4 regions of the Paenibacillus sp. FSL M7-0134 genome follow, and region 1 is predicted to be linked to each of the others. Evidence: a T-box and tRNA genes for the amino acid it is inferred to sense, from the RefSeq annotation. Region 1 holds a T-box; the other regions hold tRNA genes.
The links. The T-box of region 1 lies ahead of argS (arginine--tRNA ligase). A T-box ahead of a tRNA ligase gene usually reads a tRNA of that ligase, here a tRNA-Arg.

Region 1 (4,171 bases):
ATGAGTATACTGCACATAAGGCCCGGTCTCGCCTTCAAAGGTCAGCGCCTCCTCCAACGAAAAATCCACTTCATTCAGCCGGTTGTTTTTTAAATCACCAAAAATAATCGCCCCGATACCAACGTCCTCAGCTACTGCCTGTTGTTCCTGCAAATCGGGGTTCTTCTGAGTAATGATGGCTTGAGCACGCGCTATAGCTTCATCCAGCACCTCCTCCAGTTTGACAACTTTTCCGCGTCTTGTGGACATTTTCTTACCCGCAAACCGCATTAATCCAAACGGCACATGCTCACATTGCTCCGCCCAAGCCTCCCCTGCATGCTTCAGCACCGCAAACACCTGCTGGAAATGCAACTTCTGTTCTCCACCAACGACGTACAGCAACCGATCAGCCTTCATCACTTCATGACGATAAATCGCTGTTGCCAGATCACGTGTCGGATAAATGGTGGTCCCATCCTTTTTTAGAATAAGACACGGAGGTAGTTCTTCATCTTCCAGACGAACCACGAGCGCGCCATCACTTTCCTCCAGCAATCCTTTTGCTCTTAATTGAGCAACAACTGCCTGCATCTTATCATTGTAAAAACTTTCTCCCAGCACACGGTCAAATGTAATGTTCAGACGCTGGTACATACGATCAAATTCACCCAGACTAACTTCAACAAAAAACTCCCATAGTTGTTGAGCCTCAGCATCCCCATGCTCCAAACGTCGGAACCACTCGCGGCCTTCATCCTCCAAAGTCGGATTATGCTCGGCCTCCTGATGAAAACGAACATATAGCTTCAGCGATTCACCAATCGGATCATGTTGTAGCTGCTCCTCATTTCCCCATCTTTTATAGGCCGCAATTTGCTTGCCAAACTGTGTTCCCCAATCCCCAAGATGATTCACACTAATTGGAACATATCCGGTTTCACCAAGAATACGATACAAGGCAGCACCGATAACAGTAGAGCGAAGATGACCGATACCAAACGGTTTGGCAATATTGGGCGAGGACATATCAATAACTACCCGCTGTCCGTGCCCGATATTGGGCCTGAGGAAATCGGCCTTGCTCAATTCAGCAAGCATAAGTGGAATATGAACAGATCGATCCAATGTTATATTTACATAGGCACCCGATGCTGAAGCAGTTAAACCTTCTTCATGATTCACTAGCTCCGCCAATTCTAGTGCAATGTGCTGTGGAGACTTTCGAAACTTTTTGGCCAGCACAAAACAGGGAAACGCCACATCTCCCCATTCAGGCTGCGGAGGCACCTCAAATAAAAATAAAATTTCTTTCTCCTCCAAGCCCGTATGGGCCAATATCGCTTGAGCAGCAATCCTCATCAACATGATCTCTCTCCTCTTTTTATAGAATCTAACAAAAAAAGCCCCCGCCTCTTGAAATAATTCAAGAGACGAGAACTTTAATATCCCCGCGGTACCACTCTTCGTAAATCGGTTGTGTAGTTACAGCTAACTTACACAAATCGCGATTTCACTCCAATGACTAATAACGGTGTCTGCCGGGCTGATCTACTAGAAGTTCTGCTCGTTGGATCAACCGTCTCCCGGGTGCGCTTCACATCGGACCTCATACCGGCTTACACCTCTTCCGGCTCGCTGTAATGATACGGCTCCGCTGCTACTCTCCCGTTCCATGACGTTAATTCCAATCATTATACAAACCTATTCAGTAGAAAGCAACCTATTATTTCCTCTTCAGGCACTAGTTCCATATATGTAATTACACTGCCACCAACTGGCGGCACGCCTGAACGCAACGACGGCAGGCTTCTGCACAATGCTTGCAGTGATCATGGGAATGCTTGCTGCATTCAGCAGCACATACCTCACAGGCCTTGGCGCACAGCTCACAGATTTGCTCGGCAAAATCCGTTCCACGCTGCAGCATTTGAGCAGCAAATCCGCATATTTCTGCACATTCCCTACTCACTCGAATACATTCACGCAGCATAGCTAAATCATATTCCTTCAAACTCGCTACGTAACATACATTGCAAGCGTTCATACATTCCAGGCAAGCATCCACGCATTGTTGGTATGAATGATTCATATTACATTACCTCCCAGTTGTTGACCCTGCTGTGTACTATTACCCGCTGACCCTTAAGATTAATCATTTGATGTGCGCGCTTTCAATAAAATAAAAACAAAGTAATCCCGACTTATGTAAGGAAGTGTACTATATTCCAGTGTGCAAGTGCAAGGATATTAATCACATGGATTTTTAGCCCCTGTTTCTGACTTGCATACACTCAGTCATTGCTCTATTGTAAAAAGTGTATGTCTAACCACCGATCAAGGAGTGAGCATTTCAATGAATATGTCTTCTGTAGAGGAGCATCGACAGGAATCCCCGCAACAGGTTAATTGCATGGTCGTGACTGTCTCGGACACCCGCACCGTGGAAACAGATACTGGGGGAAGACTGCTCATGGATCTACTAGAAACCAATGGATATAAGGTTGTTCGATATGTCATCGTCAAAGATGACTACGAAGGTATTCAGCAGTTAGTATCCGAAGCAGCGGCACAGGATGAAATCGAGGCTGTACTTTTGACAGGCGGTACCGGTATTTCTCCACGTGATACTACATATGAAGCCGTCTCCTCTCTACTGGATAAGGAACTACCTGGCTTTGGAGAAATCTTCCGTTATTTAAGCTTTGCTGAGGACATTGGTTCAGCAGCTATCTTAAGCCGGGCTGTAGCTGGCACTGTGGGCCAGACAGCTGTATTTTCTATGCCTGGCTCACGTGGAGCCGTTCGTTTGGCAATGGAACGCATTATTGTCCCTGAGCTACGACATGTGATGAGAGAAATTTATAAATAAGCTCCTATTTCCTACATGCCGCGACACAAAAAGGCACCCATATATTCATGAGGTGCCTCTTCCAACTATTCTTTTTCTTCAACTTCGGGCTGCATATAGCTATCGATCAGCTTTTGCTTCAGCTCCCATACCTTCTCGCTCAGATTTACACGATAAATTTCAGGGTTCAGCTTCCGCAAATATTCTGGCCAAAACAGTTTCAACTGTGAAGTATGGTAGGCACGAATTTCATCCAGCTCAGGAAGCTCATATACCTTCTGTCCATTTATAAAAATAGGCTCAAGCATTGGTACGGCTTCATAATTTTCTACATACTTCTTCATATACGGATGCAAAGGGTTAAACAGCTTCAGGCGCTTACCATTACGCGGACGCTCTTCATCCGGGAAAGAAATATAATCGGCCACAGCTCTCCCTTTTTTCTTATCCACAATGCGATATACATCCTTCTTGCCTGGTGTGGATACTTTTTCTGGGTTACCCGAGATCTTAATCGTCGGCAACATTTCGCCATCCACTTCACGCTCAACCAGCTTGTACACCCCGCCAAGCGAAGGTTGATCTGAAGCCGTAATAAGCTGTGTTCCTACACCCCATACATCAATACGTGCCCCTTGGGCTTTCAGGTTAAAAATCGTATTTTCGTCCAAATCATTGGAAGCTACGATTTGTACGTAATCTAAGCCTTCAGCATCGAGCATTTCCCGCGCCTGAATGGATAGATAAGCCAAGTCACCGCTATCCAGACGGATTGCATTCATACGCTTGCCCTGACTCTCCAGCATTTTTGCTGTCCGAATCGCATGAGGAACACCACTTTCCAGCGTGTCAAAGGTGTCTACCAACAGTGTAACCTGGTCTGGTAAAACCTTCGCATACACGTCAAACGCCTCCTGCTCCGTCATAAAGGTCTGCACCCATGAATGGGCATGTGTTCCCTTCGTCGGGATTCCAAAGTGCTCGCCTGCCAGCATATTAGAAGTCGCGTCAAAACCTGCCACATAAGCTGCTCGTGCTCCCCAAATCGCCGCATCTGCTTCCTGCGCACGCCGTGTTCCAAATTCGAGCAGTGTATCGTCACTTGCCACCTGCTTGATGCGCGATGCCTTTGTCGCAATGAGTGTCTGATAGTTCATAAAATTCAGTAATGCCGTCTCGACAAGCTGCGTTTCCATAATCGTTCCTTCGACACGTACCAGAGGCTCGTTTGGAAAAACAAGTGCCCCTTCTTTCATCGAATGGACTGTTCCACCAAACTTAAACTGGCGCAGCGCCTCCATGAACATGGGATCGTAATTCTCCTCCTGTTCAGACAGGTAG
Region 2 (4,171 bases), on a different contig from region 1:
GGGAACCTGTAGGTACTGGAACACGTTGAGCCGCGCCATCCAATTTACCTTTCAACTCAGGGATAACCAAACCGATTGCTTTAGCAGCACCAGTTGTGTTAGGGATGATGTTTTCAGCTGCTGCACGAGCACGACGGAAGTCACCTTTAGCATGTGGAGCATCCAAAGTGTTTTGGTCGCCAGTGTAAGCATGAATTGTAGTCATCAAACCTTCAACGATACCAAATTTATCTTGCAGTGTTTTAGCCATAGGAGCCAGGCAGTTTGTTGTGCAAGAAGCACCGGAGATTACAGTTTCAGTTCCGTCCAGAATTTCATGGTTTACGTTGTAAACGACAGTTTTCATGTCGCCAGTAGCTGGAGCGGAGATAACAACTTTTTTAGCGCCGCCTTTCAAATGTTTCTCAGCAGCTTCTTTAGTTGTGAAGAAACCTGTACATTCCAGAACGATGTCTACACCCAGGTCTCCCCAAGGCAGTTCTTCAGGGTTGCGGTTAGCCAAAACTTTAACTTCTTTACCGTTTACTTTGAAGAAGCCGTCATGTACTTCTACTTGTCCTTGGAAATTACCTTGTGTTGTATCATATTTCAACAAATGTGCCAACATTTTGGAATCTGTCAAGTCATTGATTGCTACTACTTCAATACCTTCCACGTTTTGAATCCGGCGGAAAGCAAGGCGTCCAATACGTCCGAAACCGTTAATACCAACTTTAACTGTCATGAGTGAGTTCCTCCCAAAGTTCGTTTAGTTTAGTTTTATATATTCAAGACAGACCCGAAAGCCCGTCAAGACAACACTATTCATAAATCCTATATTAATCATTTAAATAACGACTTACAATCTCAACAGCAGCGCCTTCGTCGGTGACTAGAATGTCCTCTTGCCCGAAACGCAGTACCGCATGAATAGCGGCCGCCTTGTTTTTGCCTCCAGCTACACCTAGAACCGTATCGGTACGCCTAATGTCCTCCAATCGGAGTCCAAGCGTCAGCATTCTGTGAACAACGACGCCATCTTCGTTAAAGTAATAACCAAACGATTCGGCTACCGCTCCTTCACTGCTGATCTGGGCAAAGGTTTCGGGATCAAGTTTACGTCTATGTGCCATCGCTATGGCGTTGCCTATCCCGTGAATGATGATACGACTCTCGCGAATCAGGTTCAATATATCCTGAATGTTCGTATCTTCAAGCAAGGAGTTGTAAGCATGATTGCTGAGCAAATCCGGTACATGGAGCAGACGGTATTGAGCGCCTACCTTGCGAGCCATTGTGGAAGCAATTGTGTTGGCCTGCATTTCCATGCTTTCTCCCAAACCCCCGCGTGCCGGTACAAACCACCCACCCTTAAGTGGGCCATTAGAAGGTAGTGCCAGTTGTTCCGCCACGTCGGCAATTGTCGTGCCACCTGTTACAGCGACCACATCCTCGTCGTCCATAACACTCAGCAACGCTTTTGCTCCAGCGCGCCCCAGCTCCTGCTTTGTTAACGGAGAAGCATCCGAATCCCCTGGAACGACAACCACCTTCCTCAAACCATAGGCTTGACGAATCTGGTCCTCCAATTGGGACAGGCCGAACAAGTTGTTCGCAATCGGCTCCAGCTGTTCCAGCAGATCCAGTCCTGCTTTGCTCACCTTCATGCCTACACTCTCAATCTCAATTAGCCCCTGAGCTTTAAGAAGATCGGTTTCGGCGCGCAACACGCGCTCAGTCATGTTCAGTGAAGCTGCCAGTGTTCTGCGTCCAACAACATCGGACAGCATAATCTGATGCAGGATCGTGTACCTTTTTTTCAAAACATCCATGAGGTCGGGCAGAAGCTGCTTCTGTATTTCTAATATCTTTCGCATGCTTTCCACTCCCGCACACTTCTAAGTTCTGTCTCTAATGCTCTATCTCTAACTGGTCTCAAAACGTCCCGGGATAACTTTTTAAGTCCCACGTATATCTTAACCAATATTTGCTCCATATGCAAGTCTATCTGAACCTATATTTCTCAACCATTTATCTGAATATGCGCATTTAATAAAAGCTTGCAATTCACTGCTGTATATCATATAATCATCTTTGTTTCCAATTAGCTGTTTAATTAGTTAGTTGTTTGCATTGAATCAACTATGCGCCCGTGGTCCAACGGATATGACGTAGGCCTCCGGAGCCTGAGATCGAGGTTCGATTCCTCGCGGGCGCGCCATTTTAAATGAACGCTTAGATGCTTCTATATAATGTTTTAACCAATAAGAGCGCTGAGGGCTCTTTTTTTTAATCATTAGTTTGACTTTCTTTGACTTTTTGTTTGAAATTGTTTATCATGTGGTTATTACGGTAACAGTTTATAAATAAGGGACGTGTAATCGGCATGTCCACCAAATCCACTAACGATATTTAAGGGAGGTTTTTTGACGTGAGCTATGTTCCTATGGTAGTAGAACAAAGTAACCGCGGCGAACGCGCCTATGACATTTATTCCAGACTGTTAAAGGATCGCATTATTTTGTTAGGCTCGGACGTCAATGACGTTGTAGCCAACTCTATAATTGCGCAAATGCTGTTTTTGGCTGCCGAAGATCCTGAAAAAGATATTCACTTGTATATTAACAGCCCTGGCGGTTCCATTACAGCTGGTATGGCCATTTTCGATACGATGCAATACATTAAACCTGACGTATCTACGATTTGCGTAGGTATGGCGGCTTCCATGGGCGCGTTTTTGCTGAATGCAGGCGCCAAAGGTAAACGTTTCGCTTTGCCAAACAGTGAAATTATGATTCACCAACCCCTGGGTGGTGCACAAGGTCAGGCAACGGATATCGAAATCCGCGCACGCCGCATTCTGAAAATGCGTGATAAACTGAACCGCATTCTCGCAGATCGCACAGGCCAACCACTGGAGCGCATTGAAAAAGATACAGACCGTGACTACTTCATGTCTGCTGATGATGCCAAGGAATACGGTATTATTGATAAAGTGCTAACTAGCTCCTCTCCAGAAGGTGTATAAGAGAAGAAATTTACCTCTTTCGATAACTGGTAAATGAAAAAGCTGCTCCGGATGTCCTTATCCGGTAGGCAGCTTTTTTGCTTTATTGTTTTTTAGGTTATAGACAATTGGACTTATTTATTTCTACTATTCATTCTGTCCCGCAAAAGGCTTTCCACCTTGAGGCAGCAGTTGACCGAACGAGTAGGTGAACTCAGGAATTCCATACGCGTATGGCGCATAATCATACAAATCAAACACGATTGTTACTCCACTGTTCGTCACATAAAAATTCTGATCTGCCGCCAGCTCTTTAAATTTGCCGAATCCTTCGCCAGCCTGAAGTGCATCGATTTTTTTCTTCAAATCAGCATTGAGGAACTTTTTGTAGTTCGGATTTGCCTTCAATACGTCAGACAATTGCTGCAGTTTACCATCAGCTAGCGAAAACGTATATCCTTTACGTGCCGTCATGCCATGTGCGCCACCCGTATACGAGTAGTCCTGCATAATCACACTCAGAATACCATCTTTGTTATAGGCAATCGCAAAATCATTTCCAAACTCATACGGTCTTTCTGTTGTAGCCTCTCCCTCAGCCATCATCTTTTTGCCTGCTGCCAATATACCTTCTGCATGCTTTTTAAGCACATTGTTAATGGCCTGTTGAGCCTCAGAATTCAGCTGGCTACCGCTGATTTGCGGGTACTTAATCTTGTAGGACACCTTCGCACTACTCGAAGCTGGAAGTGTTTGAGACGCAATTGTAATCGGATTTAGCTGGCTTTTACTCAGCGTTACTGTTTTCTGAGCTGCATTCCATTGAGCATCTATGCCCAGATAGTCTTTCAGCAAACTCATAGGAATGTATAGCTTCCCAGCGATCTGTTTGGCATCCATACTACGTGTATTGATTCCATTGACGTTGACGTAGGCATCCGAGGAAGAAGCCATAATGTAAAGTTTATTGTACCCGCTACCTACGGTATATGTCGCTGTTTTCGCATCATAGCTTACTGGAATCCCCAAGCTGTCGCGCAGTGCGGCCACCGGAATCATTGTACTCCCGTTCACTTGGACACCTTTAGCGGGCAACGTTTTACCATTCCATTGGATGGTGATTCCTGGTTGCTGTGTTGTCGCTTGCTGCTGTTTCGTCGATGCTGCCTGGATATAGGAAACGGG
Region 3 (4,171 bases), on a different contig from region 1:
CCATATAGAAAAGTATTTTCGGGATAACTCAAAATCAAGTCCCACTAGCGTATCTGCATAAATTACTGGTGGTTTTTCCTCCGAAGCAACTTTAGTTACATGATCTAATAATTCAGAGTTCATAATTACATTGATTCCAAACGGTTTACTCGTAAGATTTCTTGTAGCAATAATCTGGTCCCTAATAAAATCTAAAGGAGCAAATCCTACTCCTAATACACCAAGACCTCCACTTTCAGAAACTGCTGCAACTAATGGTGCTGTTGAAACCCAAGCCATAGGTCCTTGAATAATTGGTTTTTCAATTCCTAAAACTTTACATAAACGATTGTTAGACATAAAAGATTCTCCTTTTCATATTGAACAAAATGGATACCATTTATACAAATATTCTTTTATATTAAGATTATAATAAAGAAAAAAGATCCAGAATATCAGTAAGGCTTACCCTGAATGTTGCTTAAACAACAGTTCTGATAGCTTTTGTTGTTTTTAATATGTAGAATTAGTGAATTGGAGTGTGACACATATTGAATGAGATAACAGACTTACGTGTTGTGAAAACACTTGAAAATATAAAACATGGGTTTGCTAAATGTATTAGTCAAAAAAACTTTTCATCTATTTCCGTAAAAGATATTACTACAACTGCAAGAATTAATCGTTCTACATTCTACAAATATTATGAAGATAAATATCAGCTAAGAGAATCATTGGTAAAATCAACATTAGAAGAACTTTCAAACAATATTAATCTAGCATCTTTTAATCTGGAGAATAATGACATCGAATCCTTGAATGCTTTAAGAAAACAACTCCAATTTATGTATGATCATAAAGATTGGTACCTTATATTGTGGAATAAAAATATGGAGTTATATGTCTATGAAGATATGACACGCATATTTGAAAGGAGAACCGGGGAATGTCTTCGTGAAAATAGCAATGGAACAGAAATTACGAAGAAGGAACTTTCAGAAAAGCAGGAGTTATTAACTCGTTTGTTTGCAGCATCTGCAATGACAACGGTTAAATGGTGGTATGAATATTCACCAAATATGACTCCAAAGGATGTGGCAAATATTATTATGGATAATATCAAATTTGGAATGCATCATACCTTTTTTCAAGCTCCATGAACATGGAATACCCTCTCCATTAGCTTCACCGGATAAAATCCACCATGTGCGCAGGTAGCGCAGCGCTTTGGCAGCACTGAAAAACAAAAAAGCTTCCTACATGTAGGAAGCTTTTTGCTATACGTCCCAGGAGGGATTCGAACCCCCGACCGACGGCTTAGAAGGCCGTTGCTCTATCCAGCTGAGCTACTGGGACAAGATGGTAATCAATAAAACCTTATGTATTCAACGCATTGATTATTATATCACATTTCGGGCAACTGTCAAAAGCATTTTTTTATGATATAGGGAAGCTGGCTGCAAAAGGAATCATTTGGACGCTAACGGGGTATTATGTACAAAGAACCATGCATAAAGGAGGGGTTAATCCGTGAGAGGTCTTTTGTCGTCACTTTGTTATTTCAGCATTTTCTTCGCACCTTTTCTAGTGCCTGTCATTGTGTGGATTGCAGTACGGGACGAATATGTTCAGGGACATGCAAAAAAGGCTATTTTATCGCATATTTTTCCCATTATTGCGGCAATTCCGCTAGTGTATTTTATTATTACGGCGAATCATGCAGGTTCAGTGATCGGGTTTGTACTGCTATTCGTAGTGGTCTATCTCGGGGTTTTTGTTTATAACATCTACAAAGGGATTATGACGCTGCGTGAAGCGGCTTAGTTCAAAAAGAAGCCTCCTGCATACCGCAAATTTGGCGGGATACGGAGGCTTCTTTAGGGTCATTTTTGATGAGTTGCTGTTGCTATTTAGTTCAATGGCTGCTTATTTATTCCCAAAGCGTTTAGGACTTTTCCGTACTTCATGTCTTACGTTTTTCTCCAATACTTCTTCCGCGAACTCATTGTTATGAATATAACTGCTGCCTTTGTTTTTCTTATACTTCGCTTTGCCGTCTATGATTTCCCCCTCCTTTCACGCTGATCCGGCGATGGCGCCGGAGCCCAAATCAACAAAAGCCGAGGCATAGCACACCATATCCTCATGCCCCGAACTCCTTGGCGAACTCTGTACTGAGCTGCCCATAGGAGAGCAATTCTTTTTTAAACTTCTCTCGCTCCTCACCAGCAGTAATGTGTGTAGAGTCGGTAAAAGCCTTGTCTGTCACTTCCTCAAATGCCGAATGCAGATTATTGTCGTACCAATCCAGCTCCAGATCGGCGTCATTGCGGATGATCCGTACCATGTCATAGTCATGCTGACCATCCGTCTGATCCTTGGCCGTGATATAGACCAGCAATTCCGGGTCATCTGCGGCACCGGGCCGCACCTCTACCTCAGCGCAGCGCACTCCGTCAAGTTCAGTGAAGCGGCGTATTTTGGCATCCTTGATGTAGTACATGGTCTCCCTCCTTCCTTGCGAGTAGACGGGTTTCCCCATCTGTAGTTTTCGGAACGGACAGACATTTTATGCTTCTTTTCGGCATATATACTGATGAACTGGGGATTTAGTTTTTGATTCATTCCAACACTGGATGAACACGACAAAGAGAGGATGAACAGACATGTGCGGAATTACAGGTTTCATACAGTGGAACGGAGACTTAATGCATCAATCTGAGCTGCTGCTGAATATGACACAAACGCTCTCCGATCGCGGACCGGATGCTGCGGGTACCTGGATATCCAACCCGTGTGCCTTCGGACACCGAAGACTGAGCGTAATGGACCCGGAAAATGGCGCTCAGCCCATGATCCGGCAGCTGGAGGATATCACTTATACGATTGTATATAACGGGGAAATATATAACGCGCCTGAGCTGAAAAAAGAGCTCCAACAGCGCGGGCATTTTTTCCGTACACAATGCGACACGGAGGTGCTGCTCGAATCCTATATCGAATGGGGCCCCGAATGTGTGGATCGGTTAAACGGCATTTTTGCGTTTGCGGTCTGGGATAGTGAGCGGGAGCAGGTATTTCTGGCACGGGATCGGCTGGGAGTGAAGCCGTTATTTTATAGCCAAACCGAAGAAGTATTCGTATTTGGCTCAGAACCCAAAGCACTGCTTCAGCATCCAGCAGTAGAAGCAGCAGTGGACGCCGAGGGATTGGCCGAAATTTTTATCATTGGGCCTGCACGTACCCCCGGACACGGCGTCTATTCGTCCATGAAGGAGCTACGTCCCGGGCATACGCTAACCTACACCCGCGACGGCGTGCGCATTCAAGCCTACTGGAAGTTGGAAAGCATTGCGCATGAGGATAACACCGAAGAAACGGCGCTCAAGGTACGAGAACTGTTGCTGGATACGGTGGAGCGGCAGCTCATTTCGGATGTTCCAGTGTGCACCTTATTGTCTGGCGGGCTGGATTCAAGCGCTCTATCCGCATTAGCTGTCGATTATTATAACCGTACCGGGCAAGGACAAGTTCATACGTATTCGGTCGATTATGTGGATAACGACAAGCATTTTAAAGCCCATGCGTTTCAACCCGGAGCCGATGCCCCCTGGATTCAGCGGATGGTGGATGAATTAGGGACAAATCATCACTGGATTGAATTCGATACGCCAGAAGTCGTAGCAGCTCTGAACAACTCCACACTAACGCGGGATTTACCCGGCATGGCGGACGTGGATTCGTCGCTGTATCTCTTTTGCCGGGAGATTAAAAAAGGAGCTACGGTCGCTATTTCCGGCGAGGCTGCGGATGAAGTTTTTGGCGGATATCCATGGTTCCACCGGGAAGATATGCTGAATTCGGGTACATTCCCGTGGGCAGTTGCACCCGATATGAGAGCCAGTCTGTTGTCTCCCGAGGTACGGGACTGGATCAAGCCGCTGGAGTATTTGAACGATCGCTACTCAGAAGCGGTAGGAGAAGTGCCGAAGCTACCGGGGGAAACAGGAAAAGCTGCGCAAATGCGCGTCATGTCCTATTTGAACATCACCCGCTTTATGCCTACTCTACTGGATCGCAAGGATCGGATGAGTATGGGTGCCGGACTCGAAGTGCGGGTGCCGTATTGCGATCATCGACTGGTACAATATGTATGGAACATTCCGTGGAGTATCAAGATGACAGGCGGACG
Region 4 (4,171 bases), on a different contig from region 1:
TACGCGCTTCTCAGCATCAGCTTTCATTTGCTCTTCCAGGTCTTCCTTGCTTTGACCAGAGAATCCGAGGAACATTTCAAGGTTCATACCTTGGCTACGCAAACGGTTGTCGAAATCGCGAACCATGTTTTGCACTTCGCTCTTCACCATTGCTTCAGGAATGTCGATTGTTGCATTCTCAGCAACTTTCTCCACTACAGCACCCTCACGGGCTGCTTTAGCTTCGTTTTCCTTACGATCCAACAATTGCTTTTTCAAGTCTTCCTTGAATTCAGCCAGTGTGTCAAATTCGCTTACATCTTTAGCAAATTCATCGTCCAGTTCAGGAAGAACTTTGCGTTTCAGTTCGTGAACTTTCACTTTGAATACCGCTTGTTTGCCAGCGAGGTCAGCAGAATGGTAGTTCTCAGGGAACGTTACTTCAACGTCCTTGGAATCGCCAGTGTGCAAACCAACCACTTGCTCTTCAAAACCAGGGATAAATGTGTTAGAGCCCAGTTCCAAAGAATACTTCTCAGCTTGTCCGCCTTCGAACGGCACACCGTCCACGGAACCGTCGAAGTCAATAATAGCTGTATCACCGGATTGAGCAGCATCTTCATCAACGACAACCAATTCAGCATGACGTTGTTGCAGGCGCTCCAGTTCTTGAGCCAATTCTTCGTCGCTTACTTCGAGTTTGCTTACAGGCACTTCTACGCCTTTGTAATCGCCCAAAGTCACTTCAGGTTTAACAGTAACCTTCGCTTTGAACTTGAAAGATTCGCCTTTAGCAAATTGATCAATTTCAACGTCAGGGCTGTCAACCGGGAAGATGTCCGTTTGCTCTACAGCTTGGCTGTAAGCTTCTGGCAACAGGATGTCAATTGCATCCTGGTACAGACTTTCAATACCATAGCGTTTTTCAAAGATAGGACGTGGTACTTTACCTTTACGGAATCCTGGTACACTTACTTGTTTTGCCACTTTATTAAAAGCTTTGTCGAGTGCAGCGGCTACACGATCCGCGTCAACCTCAACTTCAAGAACCCCAAGGTTCTTCTCTATTTTCTCCCAAGTTGCTTTCATTTTATGCTTTCCCCTCCAACAAAATCTTCACTTAGTTTTCATTACAATCAACGCACACAAAATAACCACTATAGTATATCTAACATTACTGTCTTTTTCAAGAGCAGCCCTTTGAATGCTTCACAGGTAAACGTTTCCGGTCATTAAGGAGTGTTCATTCCCGCCGCTACGAATAGTCGCATCGAGCGATACGCCTGCTCAAAACGGAAACGCAACGCATCTGTAATGCCATATATAGCACGGGTTTCTTCCTCATTATTATTTCCGTTCAAACTTTCCGAAACTGTCTGGTGGAGTGCTGCAGCCCAAATATCCGGCATTCCGTCCTCTTCCACCAACATTGATCTATAATCTTTCGTACCGTATACTGCCATCACAAACTGTGACCACAGCTCCTGTGCAAAATAGAATAGTGTAGGCTCGTGCACCTCAGTCTGATCGGCCACCCGTTCCAAAATACGCATAATCGACTCTGGAAAATCACCTGGCTGTAACGGAACCGTTTCAATGTCGATTTCCGCTTGTTCATCACCCCGTCTGATTTCTATCGTCCCTTCCGTTCCGCGTCGTCGCATGGTCTGTAGAACACGGAATTGAAGTAAAGGATGGATTTCCCGTTCCGTAATCCAGCGAAGCAAGGCATCGTCGATTTCTGGGAGTTCCAGATAGGACAACTGCTCCAATGCTAAAATCGTCTGTTCGGATAAGGGTTCATCCATAGCCATCCGCAATAGCTTGTTGCCGTAGCCTGCATCCTGCTCCTGCTTAAAGCGTGCATGACGGCGAGCTAACTCTACTTCACTGACTTCTTCTTCCACAGCGTCCGTTACCGCCCCACTGTCAGCGTACTGTGGAAATGCAGCTTCCAGCCATTGTAATAGAGCGTTCCATTCATCGTACTGCTTCTGCTCCTGTCCCTGACACTGCATTAAAAAACGCAGCATCGCCATCGCCTCTCCGTAACGTTCGTTTTCAAGCATCACAGTAAGTTGAATTTGATAATAGTCCAGTGTCTTCGGAAACAATACAATATTATTTTCTTTTGTCGTCACCTTGGAGTCCTTTATTCAAGGCACCCCCTCTCCTTCGCAAGCTCAAGTATTTGTAGATTATATGAGAAACAGTAGCCGAAGTCCAACCACTCGTCTTACACATATTCACCTGTATTCTAACATACCCTTTTATAAGGCAAAAAAAACTACGTCTACTCAGAATTTATGCTGTATAAAGCTTAAATAAGCGATATATGCAAAATAAGACTTGAATTTCTTTTATCCATATGATATATTAATATTCGCTTGAATTTTATGTCCCAGTAGCTCAGCTGGATAGAGCAACGGCCTTCTAAGCCGTCGGTCGGGGGTTCGAATCCCTCCTGGGACGTCATAACAAGAAGCTTCCATAATGGAGGCTTTTTTTGTTCTCATGAGATAAACCACGGGGGAACGTCGGGCCATCGGCATCGTTAGCCTATACTTCGCAGTCGACCATAGGAGAGTTCTCTCCTGATATATTACACCAAAAAAAGCTTCCGCAAGGGAGCTTTTTTTCATTATAAATAATGTAGAAAGAGTAGTCTGCCCAACGCTACTTTAGGCGCTGGTTTCAAGTCTCTACTCTTTCAAAAAAACGCAGAAATTGCTATCATCTATCATGTTGCACCATTTTTAAGTAAAGGAGGTAGACTGACTCCCTTGATTACGAATAACCTCCAAAAGTCGCGGGAAATTCATCGTTTTCTTGCCACTTTGCTTTCTATATTAGGTACTGGATTGGGTATGTTTTATCTCGCCATTCCTTCCTATATGATTGGAGGAGCGGCTCTTATCATCACACAGGGAATTCTGATCTATTTTACAATGTTTTCACTCGGATACCTGCTTATTATCTCGGGACCGTTGGCCATTTTTTTTCACATTTTAGGCATTGTTTTTACAGTACGATCTTTTCAAATTCCACACCATGCGGAGAGAGCACCGACAGGTGTATCCTTGCCATCCAAATGGCGCACTTTACTCAGTCTCGCTTTGGGAGCTACACTTCTACTTCTTGCAGTCACAATGAAATACGTAGATATTATCGAGCCTTTTACACAAACAGGTGAAAATAAACGCAACGTAGCCGCAGAATCAGAGCAATATCTGGAGCAGAAATATGGAGAGGACTTTCAAATTCAAAATATTAGCTATCATAGTATTCCCTCTACTGAATATACCATGGAGGTGATCTCTAATCGTCATCCTTCCGTCCTCTTTAACATGACTAAGCGTCCTTATGAGGATGTCCCATTTAGAGAAAATTATCTTAACGCCCTTTGGGAGAGGTAACACGGATAAAATGATCAAAGAATACGACGATTTTAAACTGAATCCCAAAGCGTTCGGCGATCAGTATATTCGTATAATTGTATTCGAGGATCTAACTGACTCAGGATTGCCCTTGGAAAAAGAACGAGTATTACAAACCGCGAAAGTTCTCAAGACAGTGTTGGCCGGAAATAAAGCCTCATTAGATATCGAATACTTCCCTTCGACTATGAATACCAAACAAAACCTTAAGGCAATAGAAATAAACGATTATATGTTTGGTCAGGACCATTTTGATGAAAAGACCTATGAAGTCCAGATAGAAGACATTTATAAACTTATGTCAACAAAGGATATACAAATCACATCGCTTGACCGCGTGAATTAGCAAGGAGATTAATCAAATGAAATTAATATCTTGGAATGTAAATGGCTTAAGAGCCTGTGTGACCAAAGGGTTTTATACTTATCTAAAAGAAACAAATGCCGATATTTTTTGCGTACAGGAAACGAAGCTTCAAGAAGGTCAAATCCTCATGGAGAACATGGAGGAATACACACAATACTGGAATTATGCTGAGAAAAAAGGATATTCCGGCACGGCTATTTTCACCAAAATCAAGCCGCTCTCTGTGCATTATGGACTTGAAGAAAATGAAGAACCGGAGGGCCGAACCATTACTTTGGAATTCGAAAAATTTTATCTCGTCAATGTGTACACACCAAATACCAAACGGGACTTATCCCGACTGCCCTACAGACTGGAATGGGAAGACCGTTTTCGCAGCTACCTGCAA

Region 2: it encodes a tRNA-Arg, which carries the amino acid that the T-box ahead of argS (arginine--tRNA ligase) is inferred to sense. The anticodon was not compared.
Region 3: it encodes a tRNA-Arg, which carries the amino acid that the T-box ahead of argS (arginine--tRNA ligase) is inferred to sense. The anticodon was not compared.
Region 4: it encodes a tRNA-Arg, which carries the amino acid that the T-box ahead of argS (arginine--tRNA ligase) is inferred to sense. The anticodon was not compared.

The regions. Positions count from the first base shown of each region.
Region 1 is NZ_JBBOXV010000002.1:1,827,125-1,831,295, reverse strand. Features, by position in the region: gene argS (arginine--tRNA ligase) at 1-1,347, opposite strand, end outside; T-box leader at 1,406-1,664, opposite strand; gene NSQ58_RS24050 (four-helix bundle copper-binding protein) at 1,742-2,071, opposite strand; gene NSQ58_RS24045 (MogA/MoaB family molybdenum cofactor biosynthesis protein) at 2,336-2,851, shown strand; gene NSQ58_RS24040 (nicotinate phosphoribosyltransferase) at 2,917-4,171, opposite strand, start outside.
Region 2 is NZ_JBBOXV010000001.1:1,326,048-1,330,218, reverse strand. Features, by position in the region: gene gap (type I glyceraldehyde-3-phosphate dehydrogenase) at 1-724, opposite strand, end outside; gene NSQ58_RS05855 (sugar-binding transcriptional regulator) at 819-1,856, opposite strand; tRNA gene NSQ58_RS05850 (tRNA-Arg) at 2,126-2,200, shown strand; gene clpP (ATP-dependent Clp endopeptidase proteolytic subunit ClpP) at 2,411-3,007, shown strand; gene NSQ58_RS05840 (PdaC/SigV domain-containing protein) at 3,134-4,171, opposite strand, start outside.
Region 3 is NZ_JBBOXV010000001.1:1,824,042-1,828,212, reverse strand. Features, by position in the region: gene NSQ58_RS08205 (nitronate monooxygenase) at 1-339, opposite strand, end outside; gene NSQ58_RS08200 (TetR family transcriptional regulator) at 531-1,139, shown strand; tRNA gene NSQ58_RS08195 (tRNA-Arg) at 1,262-1,335, opposite strand; gene NSQ58_RS08190 (DUF4870 domain-containing protein) at 1,510-1,803, shown strand; gene NSQ58_RS08185 (hypothetical protein) at 2,123-2,482, opposite strand; gene asnB (asparagine synthase (glutamine-hydrolyzing)) at 2,646-4,171, shown strand, end outside.
Region 4 is NZ_JBBOXV010000001.1:1,888,790-1,892,960, reverse strand. Features, by position in the region: gene tig (trigger factor) at 1-1,068, opposite strand, end outside; gene NSQ58_RS08460 (hypothetical protein) at 1,212-2,120, opposite strand; tRNA gene NSQ58_RS08455 (tRNA-Arg) at 2,378-2,451, shown strand; gene NSQ58_RS08450 (hypothetical protein) at 2,763-3,395, shown strand; gene NSQ58_RS08445 (hypothetical protein) at 3,406-3,762, shown strand; gene NSQ58_RS08440 (exodeoxyribonuclease III) at 3,779-4,171, shown strand, end outside.